DNA from 4 places in the Candidatus Thiodiazotropha endoloripes genome. Region 4 is predicted to be linked to each of the others. Evidence: predicted binding sites of a transcription regulator. Region 4 holds the regulator's gene; each other region holds the start of a gene.
The links. Region 4 encodes sigma-54, which starts transcription at its own class of promoters, with help from an activator protein. Its sites were predicted from a motif close to TGGCANGNTNCNTGCTT; they were not measured.
Positions count from the first base shown of each region.

Region 1: the regulator sigma-54 is predicted to act here: its motif matches at 1,509-1,525, upstream of A3193_RS18680 (DUF2202 domain-containing protein).
Region 2: the regulator sigma-54 is predicted to act here: its motif matches at 1,151-1,167, upstream of A3193_RS04400 (VPLPA-CTERM sorting domain-containing protein).
Region 3: the regulator sigma-54 is predicted to act here: its motif matches at 1,599-1,615, upstream of nifB (nitrogenase cofactor biosynthesis protein NifB).

Region 1 covers NZ_LVJW01000007.1:57,859-61,031, forward strand. Annotated here, with positions in the region: gene A3193_RS18670 (ATP-binding protein) at 1-96, opposite strand, end outside; gene nfsA (oxygen-insensitive NADPH nitroreductase) at 425-1,165, shown strand; gene A3193_RS18680 (DUF2202 domain-containing protein) at 1,675-2,190, shown strand; gene ettA (energy-dependent translational throttle protein EttA) at 2,283-3,173, opposite strand, start outside.
Region 2 covers NZ_LVJW01000003.1:964,920-968,092, forward strand. Annotated here, with positions in the region: gene A3193_RS04395 (undecaprenyl-phosphate glucose phosphotransferase) at 1-302, opposite strand, end outside; gene A3193_RS04400 (VPLPA-CTERM sorting domain-containing protein) at 1,314-1,820, shown strand; gene A3193_RS04405 (GumC family protein) at 2,126-3,173, shown strand, end outside.
Region 3 covers NZ_LVJW01000003.1:1,762,902-1,766,074, reverse strand. Annotated here, with positions in the region: gene nifA (nif-specific transcriptional activator NifA) at 1-1,480, shown strand, start outside; gene nifB (nitrogenase cofactor biosynthesis protein NifB) at 1,671-3,173, shown strand, end outside.
Region 4 covers NZ_LVJW01000006.1:915,692-918,864, forward strand. Annotated here, with positions in the region: gene hpf (ribosome hibernation-promoting factor, HPF/YfiA family) at 3-323, opposite strand; gene A3193_RS14780 (RNA polymerase factor sigma-54) at 477-1,961, opposite strand; gene lptB (LPS export ABC transporter ATP-binding protein) at 2,168-2,893, opposite strand; gene lptA (lipopolysaccharide transport periplasmic protein LptA) at 2,890-3,173, opposite strand, start outside.

The sequences.
Region 1 (3,173 bases), on a different contig from region 4:
ACTGAGATTCCATATCAAAGAGACCAGGGTCAATGCCAACCAGAAGATGGTTGGGAACATCCAGTAGTATGTGGATTGTAATAGTCGAATCAACATGGCAACATCCGTTTGATTATTCGGTCAATTCTCAGCAATCGACCCGTTTTTTCACTGCACAACTACACATGGCAGCAGGATGTTGCGGAATGGGATCAGCCCCTGGGCACTAAATCTGAACTGCCTGTTCCATCTGTGAACCTGCTAGCGATATAGAGCGCTTATAAAAATATAGCGTTCGAATTGATTATTACTTGAGGATCTAACTTCTGTTTTAATCACATCTTCATCAGTCTATAAAGCTGATTGATTACCCTTGTGGCTGTTACTTATCTGATAATAAGTAACTTGCACATGTTTTCTGGATTCTTATGAGGGCCGACCTGCCATGGCACTGACAGCAACACAGCAATTACAGATCAATCACCGCTCAGTGAGGCGGTTTCTCGATAAGCCTATGGAACCAGGGCAGTTGGAAGCGTTGATCCGTTGTGGACAGAGTGCGGCGACATCCAGTTTTATCCAGGCCTATTCCGTCATTCGGGTGACAAGCCCAGAAGCGAGGCGGGCGATCGCCGTTGCGGCAGGTGGTCAGGTGTGGATTGAGAAGGCGACCGAGTTTCTGGTTTTTTGTGCTGACCTAAGACGCATCAATCAGGTGTGTGAAGCCGTAGGCAAGGGTGGATTGGAAGGATATAGCGAACATGGGCTGGCCGCTGTAATCGATGTGGCATTGATGGGCCAGAATGTGATTCTGGCTGCTGAATCCCAGGGCTTGGGTGGTGTCTTTATCGGCGGTATTCGTAATCAGCCTGAGGTGGTGGTGGAGCAGCTCGAACTACCCCACAGAGTCGTGCCACTGTTTGGGATGTGCCTGGGCTGGCCGGATGCGAATACCGAGGTGAAACCCAGAATGCCGGTTGAGTGCATTCTGCATCAGGATCGATATCAGGAGATGGATCCACACAGCGTGGCTGAATATGATGAGACGATGTCAAAATACTATGCCAGCCGCGGCTCCAATGTGAAACTGACCGATTGGTCGAATGCCACCGCGCAAGCCATGCAGGGAAAGAAGCGGGAACATATGCTTGATTTTCTGCGCTCAAGGGGCTTCTTCGTCTGTTAATGCTCCATATTAGTGCAGAGAATTGAAACGATTGTCTTACTGTTTGGGTGGCCTTTGTCAGCTCGGTTATTTACCCGATGACCGGGATTGGCGAACAGACATCTGCGAGAAGTGAATCGCCAGATCTGTGTCACCATTCATAATCCACTCACTTGATGCCGCTTGACAGCCAGTAGCGCTAACTTCAGGACAGCAACACTCTGTGTCACGGTTCACAGGCGCCATTGCATGTACTCTTCAAGCTGAGTGATATCACACAGAAAGCCAGTGATATCTCGGTTGTTTCACTGGTCGGCTCGATCGAATCAACCATAACCATTTGAATTTAAGTACAAAGGTCAAATGGCCTGATTTCTGCCATGTGCGGGTACCTGTTTAAATGGAGATTCTTTCAGATGGTTCGAAATATAAGTTTACTCGTTGTGTTGTCGGTTTTAACACTCTCCTAGGTCCAGGCCGGCTGGGGAAACGGTGGCGGTCAGGGGCAGATTGCGGAGAGCCTCACAACAGTGGAGGCTGAACATTTACAGTGGTTGAGAGAAGAGGAGAAAGTGTCACGGGATGTCTATGATCTGCTCTATCAGCATTGGGGGCTCTATGTGTTCAGTAATATTGCTGCGGCAGAGCAACGTCATATGGACTCTGTGCTGATGCAGTTGCAACGTTACGGTCTGGTCGATCCTGCTTTGCAAGCGGGTCTGTTCAGCAACCAGGAGTTGCAAGCGCTTTACGAAAGCCTGATCCTGCAGGGTACAACCTCAGAAATGGATGCGCTTCATACCGGCGCTTTGATTGAAGAGGTGGATATGCAGGATCTTCACGAGATGATCGCCTCCACAGACAACAGTGGATTGATCAGTCTCTATGAGAAACTGCTGTGTGGATCGAGAAATCATCTGCGGGCGTTTGTCAGTCAGATCGAGAGCCGGGGCATGGTTTATCAGGCACAGGTGATGGATCAGGAAGCGGTCGATCTGATTGTGGACAGCCCCATGGAGCGTCGCTGTGGACGTCGCTACAGATGATGTCAGGCATAGGGCCTATTGGATTAGTGTTAACAGGCCCTGGCACCTTGGATCAGCAAATGCGTCGCCCCCTGAAGAGGGGGCGATTCTGATCAACTCAAACGTTTGTATTTGATGCGGTGTGGCTGATCGGCTTCTGCGCCGAGGCGGCGTTTCCGGTCAGCCTCATAATCTGCGTAATTACCTTCAAACCATACCACTCCGGAGTCACCCTCAAAGGCCAGGATGTGGGTGGCGATTCGATCGAGAAACCAGCGGTCATGGCTGATAACCACGGCGCAGCCCGGAAATGAGAGCAACGCTTCCTCCAGTGCTCTCAAGGTCTCCACATCCAGGTCGTTGGTCGGCTCATCGAGTAACAACAGATTGCCACCACTTTTCAGCAGCTTCGCCAGATGAACCCGATTGCGTTCACCACCGGAGAGATCGCCAATGCGTTTCTGTTGGTCTGAACCTTTGAAGTTAAAGTGGCTGACATAAGCCCGCGAAGGCATCTGAAAGCGGTCGACCGTAATGATGTCCTGACTGTCAGAGATCTCTTCCCAGACGGTTTTGTCTCCGTTCAGTGTATCCCGACTCTGATCCACATAGGCGACCTGTACGGTCTCACCGATACGCATTTCACCCCCATCAGGCTTCTCCTGTCCGGTGATGATGCGAAACAGGGTGGTCTTGCCCGCGCCATTCGGGCCGATGATGCCCACAATACCGCCTTTGGGCAGATTGAAGGTGATGTCATCGTAGAGTACCCGGTCACCAAAGGCTTTCTTCAGCGATTCGGCTTCGATCACCAGGTCGCCCAGTCTTGGGCCGGGCGGTATGTAGAGCTCATTGGTCTCATTGCGCTTCTGGAACTCCTGGGACTGCAGCTCTTCAAAGCGTTGCAAGCGGGCTTTGCTTTTGGCGTGTCGGCCTTTCGGATTGGAGCGTACCCATTCCAGCTCCGCTTTCATGGATTTGATATGGGCGGCCTCCTCACGGGA
Region 2 (3,173 bases), on a different contig from region 4:
GCAAAGGCAAGCAGAAGTAGAAAGGCAAAGGCACTGCTCCAGGCCTTTAGCAGTTTGAATGCTTTCTTGGTCATGGTGCCGTGATGACGATAGATATTCATCCGGTCATAGATGACCGACATGCTACCGAGCAGCGCCAGGGCCATGATGATGTAGTGGTTGGTCAGTTCGCCATTGAAGAAGAAGAGCAGGGCGAGCAATAGGATTATAACAGCGAGGCCATCGAAAAGGGCCTGAAGTGATGTCGTCAGAGTGTTGCGGCGTTGTAACAGAGACCGTTCTGTTTGCTTGACATCGAGCAAGTCCCTTTCCTCCTGAGTCCATGTAGAGTTTCCAGCCTGAAATTATGATCTAGATTGAATCAAAATTACAAGAGAGAATTTTTATCTGGAGAACTAAAGCGGTAGGGTCATCTCTTATTACAAATATTTTACAAACTTGTTATAAAATTTCTCTATAGCGATACTGATTGATTTAAGAACTACCAAGTTTGGACTAAAGAGTGGGTTATGTAGTTGAAACTCTCATCTGCCACTATAGCGGCAGAAAATTAAGCAACTATCTTGTTCCATGGAGTTTATAGCTAGCTATACCGACCGTCACCCCGACAGATGCCGGAAACCAGTAATTCCAAACATCTGGCATCCAGAGTATTTGCTGCTCTCAGATTATATTATGAGTGCAGTGATGTGTTGAAACCAGATTCTTCTCCCTCGGAAAATAATCCATACTGCATTACTCAGAGAATTCAACGATAAATTTGAATATTGTACGTAATTGGTTCAAATGAGGGCTTCGCGCACCACGAGTTAACAAGCTGTTACTCAGTTGATTGGGATAAGTACTCAAATTAGTACGTCATGCTATTTGTAGTACGAACATCATTTTTAAATAGATAGTTAAAATATTGATATTTTGCTAATTATCAATATTCAATCGTCGTTTAATTTAGCGTGCCGTACCAAACTATTTCTAAACTAAAGTAGATTACTTACATAACTCTAGATCGTCATATTAGGAGTTAGAGTACTAAACGCTGTCGAAATATTTGACACTTACAAATTAAATTTATAGACATCAAAGCGGATGTCAGGGTTAAAAAAACTATAATTCAAATTAAAACAATAAGATATGCTCACAGCCCATTTAAAGGCATAAAATTTGCCTATAGGAATGCCGATCACTATCTTTTTAAGTATTTGGAAAACAGTGATCACAACACTCTCTGAGGATCAGTCAGTGTTCAACCCCTAAGGGAAGAGTTAACTGGATGGCCTCAGTAAATAGGACGTTTTTTATTGAGAGGCAGTGACATGAAGTTGTTAAAAAGGATATCAAGTGCAATTCTTGGCTTGGTGAGTCTATTTGGCTTGGGCAGTGCAACAGCTGTCAATTATAATGTAGACCTAACCCTCGGCCAGACTCATACTTTCAACCACTTACATACTGATACGTACGATTACTCTGGTACTTTCACCGATACTGGAACCTTCGAGCTGACAAATGCGGGTTCTGTCAATGTTTCGATTGCTGATAATGAGTTAACGTCTGTAGTAGATCTGTTAAGTGTTTCGGCGTTCGCAGTTTATGACAGTAATTCGAACGTACTTTTCTCTACCAGTGATCTTGTCAATACTGTGATACCACTAAGTGATCTGGCTGTAGGTGTTTACACATTACAGTTTGTTGGTAGTGCTGACGGGATTTTTGGCGCTGCATATGACGTAACTGTCAGCGCTGTTCCCCTTCCTGCAGCAGCTTGGCTGTTTGGGACAGCATTATTAGGATTTGTGGCTTTTAGTGCTAGACGGACGGTTTAAGCTAAATCTAAATGAAAGTTACTCCATGGATGGAGTTTTTGCTAACTTCATTAGGAGCTATTCAGCTAACAGACAGATGAGGTCTATTTTGATGTTAGTAGAATGCAATCACATGAACTGTCATTTAACTGTAAAATGCTATGTGAATTTGAAACCCGGATACATCTAGTAAGATATTTAACACGCATTTCACATTTTCAAATGTAGCTATACCAGCTCACCCTTGATAAGGGTTTATGTATTGCTTTTAAAGCAGCAGTTGTATGCTACAATGTGCGGCTTGGTAATAGGATATGACAGGGACAATGGAAGAAGAAGAGCTACTCGGATTTGCTGATTACCTGGCCATTCTCAAGCGAAGGAAAAAGCAGCTAATTATTCCGGCAACACTCATCCTGCTTTTGAGCTTAGGACTAGCTGTCGGCCTACCATCAATCTATCGCGCTGAAGCTACCATTTTAATTGAACAGCAAGAAATTCCCAGTGAGCTCGTTCGCTCAACCGTCACCTCATACGCAGGTGAGCGCATACATGTCATCAGTCAGAGAGTAATGACTACCGAAAATCTGGGAAAGATTATCGATAGTTATGGTCTCTACAAGGATCAGCGTGGTGATACGAGTTTAACTTTGCTATCTGAAGAGTTGCGTGAAGATATTGAACTGGAAATGATCAGTGCTGATGTGATTGACCCCCGTAGTGGCCGACCCACAATCGCGACGATTGCATTTAAGCTCTCATTCAGTAATAAGAATCCACGAATTGCACAAAAGGTTACCAATGAACTCGTATCGCTCTATCTAGATGAAAATCTCAGACAGCGGACACAGTCAGCTTTAGAAACATCAACCTTTTTGAGTACAGAAGCAGATAGACTCAACCAGGAGATTACAGAATTAGAGGTATCATTGGCAGACTTCAAGAAGAAACATGTCGATAATCTTCCTGAGCTTCAGTCACTCAATATCCAACTCATGGAGCGAAATGAGTTGGAATTGTCAGAGACAATACAGCGAATACGGAGCCTGGAAGAGCGGAAAATATACCTTCAGTCAGAACTGTCGCAAATGAGTCCAACGACTGATATCTATAATTCTAGTGGTAACAGAATTATGGGTACTGAAGATCGCCTTCGAGCATTGCAGACGGAATACCTGGCGCTCGCCACCCGCTATACAAATGATCACCCAACCTTGATCAGCATGAAGGATGAAATTGAGACGCTAGAGCGGGAACTTAATGCTATGCCGGAACAGAAGAAAAAGAAAGCTCAATCAGATAATCCCGCTTACCTTCAATTAGAAACACAGCTTCAAGCAGCGAATAGTGAACTAGCTTCTCTTTATATAATGA
Region 3 (3,173 bases), on a different contig from region 4:
AGTCAGTCAGGTTTTAAGTCGTTCCCTGGATTTCCGGGAGACACTGACTGAAGTGCTTAGTCGGCTGAGTGATACCGCCAAACTGCGTTATGGCATGATCTGTCTGCAGGAGGATAGCAGTGGTGAACTGCTGGTCACCGCTTTACATGAGAATCCTGCACCCTTCAACACAGTACGGTATAAACCGGGAGAAGGTGTGGTCGGGGCGATCATGTCGAGTGGTAAACCGCTCGTTGTCAGGCGTATCTCCGATGAAGATCGGTTTCTGGACAGACTTGGTGTCTATGACCCGGAGCTGCCATTTGTTGGTGTTCCTATTCTGATTGGAGATGAGACTGCGGGTGTACTGGCCGCCCAACCATTGGGCAGTATCAGCTTGCTGAAATTGCATGAACGTTTCCTGCAAATGGTTGGCAATCTGATCGGTCAGAGTGTGCGCCTGGCAAAGAAGGTGGAAGATGAGCAGCTGGCACTAAAAGATGAGCGCGATTCACTTCGGCGTAAGGTCCGTGGAGAGCATGGTTTCTCCAACCTGGTTGGACACACGCCAAGTATGCGTATGATCTTTGATCAGGTACGTCAGGTGGCCAAATGGAACACCACAGTCCTGGTTCGAGGTGAGTCCGGTACCGGTAAGGAACTGGTGGCGAATGCAATTCACTACAACTCTCCGAGAAGCAATGGCCCATTCATTAAGCTGAATTGTGCAGCATTGCCGGATACCCTGTTAGAGACGGAACTGTTCGGACATGAAAAAGGCGCCTTCACCGGTGCCGTCAATCAGCGTAAAGGACGGTTTGAACAGGCTCATGGCGGTACCATCTTTCTTGATGAAATCGGTGAGATCACTCCTACCTTCCAGGCTAAGTTACTGCGTGTGCTGCAAGAGGGAGAGTTTGAACGGGTAGGTGGCGTAAAGACTCAGGTGGTGGATGTCCGTGTCGTGGCGGCCACCAACAAGGATCTTGAGTCCGAAGTACAAGAGGGTAGTTTCAGAGAGGACCTCTACTATCGTCTCAATGTAATGCCGATTCAGATGCCACCCTTGCGGGATCGTAAAGAGGATATCAATGATTTGTCCCGTTTTCTGGTATCAAAAATTGCCAAAAGCCAGGGACGCGAATTATCCATCGATGACGGTGCAGTCAGGCTGTTGATGCATCATGACTGGCCGGGCAATGTACGTGAGCTGGAGAATTGTCTGGAGCGTGCTGCTGTTATGAGCGGTGAAGGGGCGATTGATGAAAATGCGATTAACCTGAGTGGTCTGAAACCGATACTCGATCAGAGTTACTCTCAGGTAAACGGAAACAGTAAAATTGATATTGATGATCCGGACCTGGATGAGCGTGAACGGGTTATTGCTGCCCTGGAACAGGCTGGCTGGGTACAGGCCAAGGCTGCAAGGTTACTTGGCATGACTCCAAGACAGATCGGTTATCGGATTCAGACCTTGAATATCAAAGTTCGGCAGATGTAATCGGTCTCTGTCGGATGTCATACAGACACTGTAGGCAGCACTGTATGCAAGACGACAGATAGTCTGACATTGTTAAAAAATATCATTAAATACAAAGGATTAGGCTAGGGGAAAAACTAGGCACGCAGATTGCATTATCACTTTCAAGCGTAATAACAACCTCATTGTGTCGCTATTTGGAGGCCGGATGATGGAATTGAAAGTGATAGGTCAATCAGCAGATAACACAGCTGAAAGTGGGTGCAGTGCATCCGGATGTGGTGGTAGCAGCGATCAGTTATCCCATCTACCGGACCATATTCGGGACAAGGTGCATAATCATCCCTGTTATTCCGAAGAGGCACACCACCATTTTGCTCGCATGCATGTGGCGGTCGCACCGGCCTGTAATATCCAGTGCCACTACTGCAATCGTAAATACGATTGTGCAAATGAATCACGACCCGGTGTGGTCTCTGAACTGTTGACGCCGGATCAGGCTGTTAAAAAGGTGATGGCGGTCGCTGCCAATATCCCACAAATGACCGTGTTGGGTATCGCCGGGCCTGGCGACCCTTTGGCCAATCCAGAGCGGACTTTCGATACTTTTCGTCAACTGACCGAAAAGGCACCGGATATCAAACTCTGTGTCTCTACCAACGGCCTGTCACTGCCGGATCAGGTGGATGAACTGTGCAAACACAACATCGATCATGTAACCATCACCATCAACTGCGTTGATCCCGATGTCGGTGCAAAAATCTATCCCTGGATCTTCTGGAATAATCGTCGAATCAAAGGTCGTAAGGGAGCAAAAATACTCATTGAGCAACAGCAGAAAGGGCTGAAGATGTTGACCGACCGGGGCATACTGGTGAAGGTCAATTCAGTCATGATCCCCGGTGTAAATGATCAACACCTGGAAGAGGTGAGCAAGGTCGTTAAGGAGAAAGGGGCGTTTTTACACAATGTGATGCCACTGATTGCTGAAGCGGAACATGGCACATTCTACGGTGTGATGGGGCAGCGTGGACCCACCCATGATGAGTTGCAAAACCTGCAGGATAAATGTGCCGGTGACATGAATATGATGCGTCATTGCCGGCAGTGTCGCGCGGATGCTGTGGGCATGCTTGGTGAGGACAGGGGTGATGAATTCACCATGGATAAAGTTGAAGTGATGGATGTCGATTATGAGCAGGCAATGAAAAAACGTGCTGATTATCAGGCAGAAATCGAAGCCAAGCTGGAAGCGCAGAAGAGTAGTGCAAACGAAACATTTATCCCACTCACGGCCCTGACCAAGCAGAAAAAAGAGACACGCCCGGTATTGATGGCTGTTGCCACCAGTGGAGGTGGTGTAATCAATCAGCACTTCGGCCATGCAAAAGAGTTTCTGATCTACGAGGCATCAATGACCGATGTTCGTTTTATCGGTCATCGCAAAGTCGATCTCTACTGTTCAGGTGGTGATACCTGTGGTGATGCAGAGACAACACTGCAAAAGACAATACGTCTGCTTGAAGGATGTGAAGCCGTGCTTTGTTCAAAGATCGGTTACGAACCTTGGGAGGTACTGGAAGAGTCCGGTATTCAACCAAATGGTGAGCATGCCATGGAACCGATTGAAGATGCAGTGGCCAAGGTCTATGCGGAAATGGCGGAGAGTGGCCAACTTGAGCAACAGAGACAGGCAGATCAACTACAGGCTGGA
Region 4 (3,173 bases):
AGTTACTCAACTGCATACTTCACACCGCTACCGGCGCGATGACTCTGCATCTTTTCTTTGTGTTTAATCACCTGCCTGTCCAACTTGTCAGTCAAGCCATCAATGGCGGCATACATATCTTCCTGCACTGAATCAGCGAATACGCTGGCACCGTTCACTTGCATGGTGGCTTCCGCCTTCTGCCTCAGCTTCTCAACGCTCAAGATGACATGCACATTGATTACATTATCAAAATGCCGCTCAAGACGTTCGAATTTATTATCTACATAGCTTTTCAAGGCATCGGTTACTTCCACATGATGACCGGTAACGCTTATTTGCATAATTATCTCCTGTCTTAGATGAGTTGGCTCATCACTCTGACCGACTCGCTGAATCGATTCCCGAAACCATCGATCAGGCTGACCATGAGGCCGGATTCGGCTGGAACCACAACCCCTGTTTTCATAGACATCCTGAGCGGTAGATCAATTCACCTACATCAGTCGTTTACGCTCATTCGACGGCGGTATGCTCATCGATTCACGATACTTTGCCACCGTTCGGCGGGCCACTTTGATGCCCTGTTCCGATAGGATGGCGGCGATCTTGTTGTCGCTGAGCGGTTTGCTTGTGTTTTCAGCGGCAATCAATTTTTTAATCAGTGCTCGAATCGCGGTGGAGGAGCACTCCCCGCCGGCACTGGTGTTGACGTGGCTGGAGAAGAAATACTTGAACTCCAGCGTGCCCCGGGGGGTATGCATATATTTCTGGGTCGTCACCCGGGAAATGGTCGATTCATGCATCTCCAGTGCCTCGGCAATATCCCTCAATACCAGCGGCTTCATAGCCTCCTCGCCATGCTCAAAAAAGCCCCGCTGATATTCAACAATCTTACTCGCAACACGCAGAATAGTCTCATTACGGCTCATCAGGCTTTTAATGAACCAGCGCGCCTCCTGCAGATGGTTCTTAAGAAAGGTGTTGTCATCGCTCTGATCCGCCCGCCGGATCAGGCTGGCGTAGTCATTGTTGACCCGAAGCTTGGGGGTAACCTCCCCATTCAGCTCCACAACCCAGCGGTTGTTGCGCTTGCTGACGAAGACATCCGGAATCACATATTCAGGCTCACTTTTTGCGATTGCCGTGCCCGGATGGGGATTCAGGGTCCGGATCAGCTGCATGATGGCAGCGAGCTCCTGCTGATCCACCTTCATGCGACGTATGATCTGATTCTGATCCTGGGCGGAGAGCAGATTGAAGTGATCCCGGCAGAGTTTTATCGCCTGATCCCGATAGGGGGTCTCTTCCGCCAATTGACGAAGCTGAATCAGCAGGCAGTCCTGGGCGCCCTGGGCTCCGACACCCGGTGGATCGAATGCCTGAATCCGATGCAGTACCGCCTCGACATCCTCCAGGGTCGCTTCCTCATCATTCAGCGAACTCAGAATATCCTGCAGGTCGCCTTTGAAGTAACCATCCTCATCGATACTGTCGATCAGGGTGGTGGCTATCACGATATCCTGTTCGGTGAAAGGGGTCAGGGTCATCTGCCAGACCAGATGGTCATGCAGGGTTACAGCGCCGCTACGCTGTACCAGATAGTCATGGTCTGCGGCATCTCCGCCGCTGCTGGCCGGCGGCAGGTAACTGTCGTAGACATCGGTCCATTCACTGTCCACCGGCAGATCCTCGGTCAGCTGGCTGCTGTCGGTCTGAATCTCCCGCTCGTTATTGATGTCATTCGACCCCTCGACTTCCTTGCTCTCCCGGGTCTGTTCACCAGCCTCCTGGGCATCTCCCTCTTTCTGCAGCTGAGTGCTGAACTCCTCCTCGCCCTCAAGCATCGGGTTGGTCTCAAGCACCTCCTGAACCTCCTGGCTCAGGTCGAGCGCAGAGAGCTGCAACAGGCGGATTGCCTGCTGCAATTGAGGAGTCATGGTGAGATGTTGTCCGAGTCGGAGCTGTAGAGCCTGCTTCATAGCAGAGATATCTTTAAACCTGGTATGTTATTTGTATGTCTTTATTCTCATTTTAGCTAAAAATAGCCGCCTACGGAAAGATTCTTCTTCACTGGGTCGATTCTCCTGGGTTCACACCACACTCCAACTTATTCCATACTGATTGAGACCGCCTTCAGCGCGCCTGCCGCTGCCTGTTTAATCCATTAAAAAACAGTGTTATAGACTCACATCGTAAAATTTTCACCCAGGTAGACACTGCGCACCTCCTGGTTGCCGAGGATCTCCTCGGTGGTTCCCTCCGCCAGCACTTTACCACTGTTGATGATGTAGGCCCGGTCGCATATATCGAGTGTCTCCCTGACATTATGATCGGTTATCAGGATCCCAATCTTTAAGGATTTCAGATGCTGGATGATCTTTTTGATATCGATCACGGCAATCGGATCGACCCCGGCAAAGGGCTCATCGAGCAAAATGAAGGCGGGCTCCATGGAGAGGGCCCGGGCAATCTCCAGTCGGCGCCGCTCGCCACCGGAGAGACTCATCGCCATGCTCTCCCGCAGATGCTCGATACCGAACTCCGTCAGCAACTGGTCACATCGGGCCTTACGTGCCTGGCTACCCAGCTCTTTGCGATGTTCCAGTATCGCCAGAATATTCTGCGCCACCGTCAATCGCCTGAAGATGGAGGGCTCCTGGGCCAGGTAACCGATACCCAGACGGGCCCGCTTGTGCATCGCCTGATCAGTCAGCTCCTCCCCATCCAGATAGATCCGCCCCTGATCCGCCTGCACCAGGCCGACAATCATATAGAAGCTGGTGGTCTTGCCGGCACCGTTGGGCCCCAGCAACCCCACCACTTCCCCGCTGTTGAGGTTCAGTGAGACGCCATCCACCACTCTACGCTTGTAGTACTGCTTCTGCAGATCGACAGCCTGCAACTGACTCACGGTTCAGTTTTCCCGGTTTGGGGCTCAATCACCACCTGCACCCGCTGTTTACCCTGGACACTGCTGCCAGCTCTGACCTGTGCATTGGCCCGGTTATAGACGATGCGGTCATTGCGGAAGCTGTTCCCCCCCTGCTCGAGCAGGGCATCGTCGATCAGTAACATCTCATTCCGATTCAGATGGATCTCAATACGCTGCGCCTGACCATGAACCTCAACGCCATCGACCTCAGGCAATTGACTGAATCTTGTCGGCTGCCCCTCACTGACTATCTTTTCGG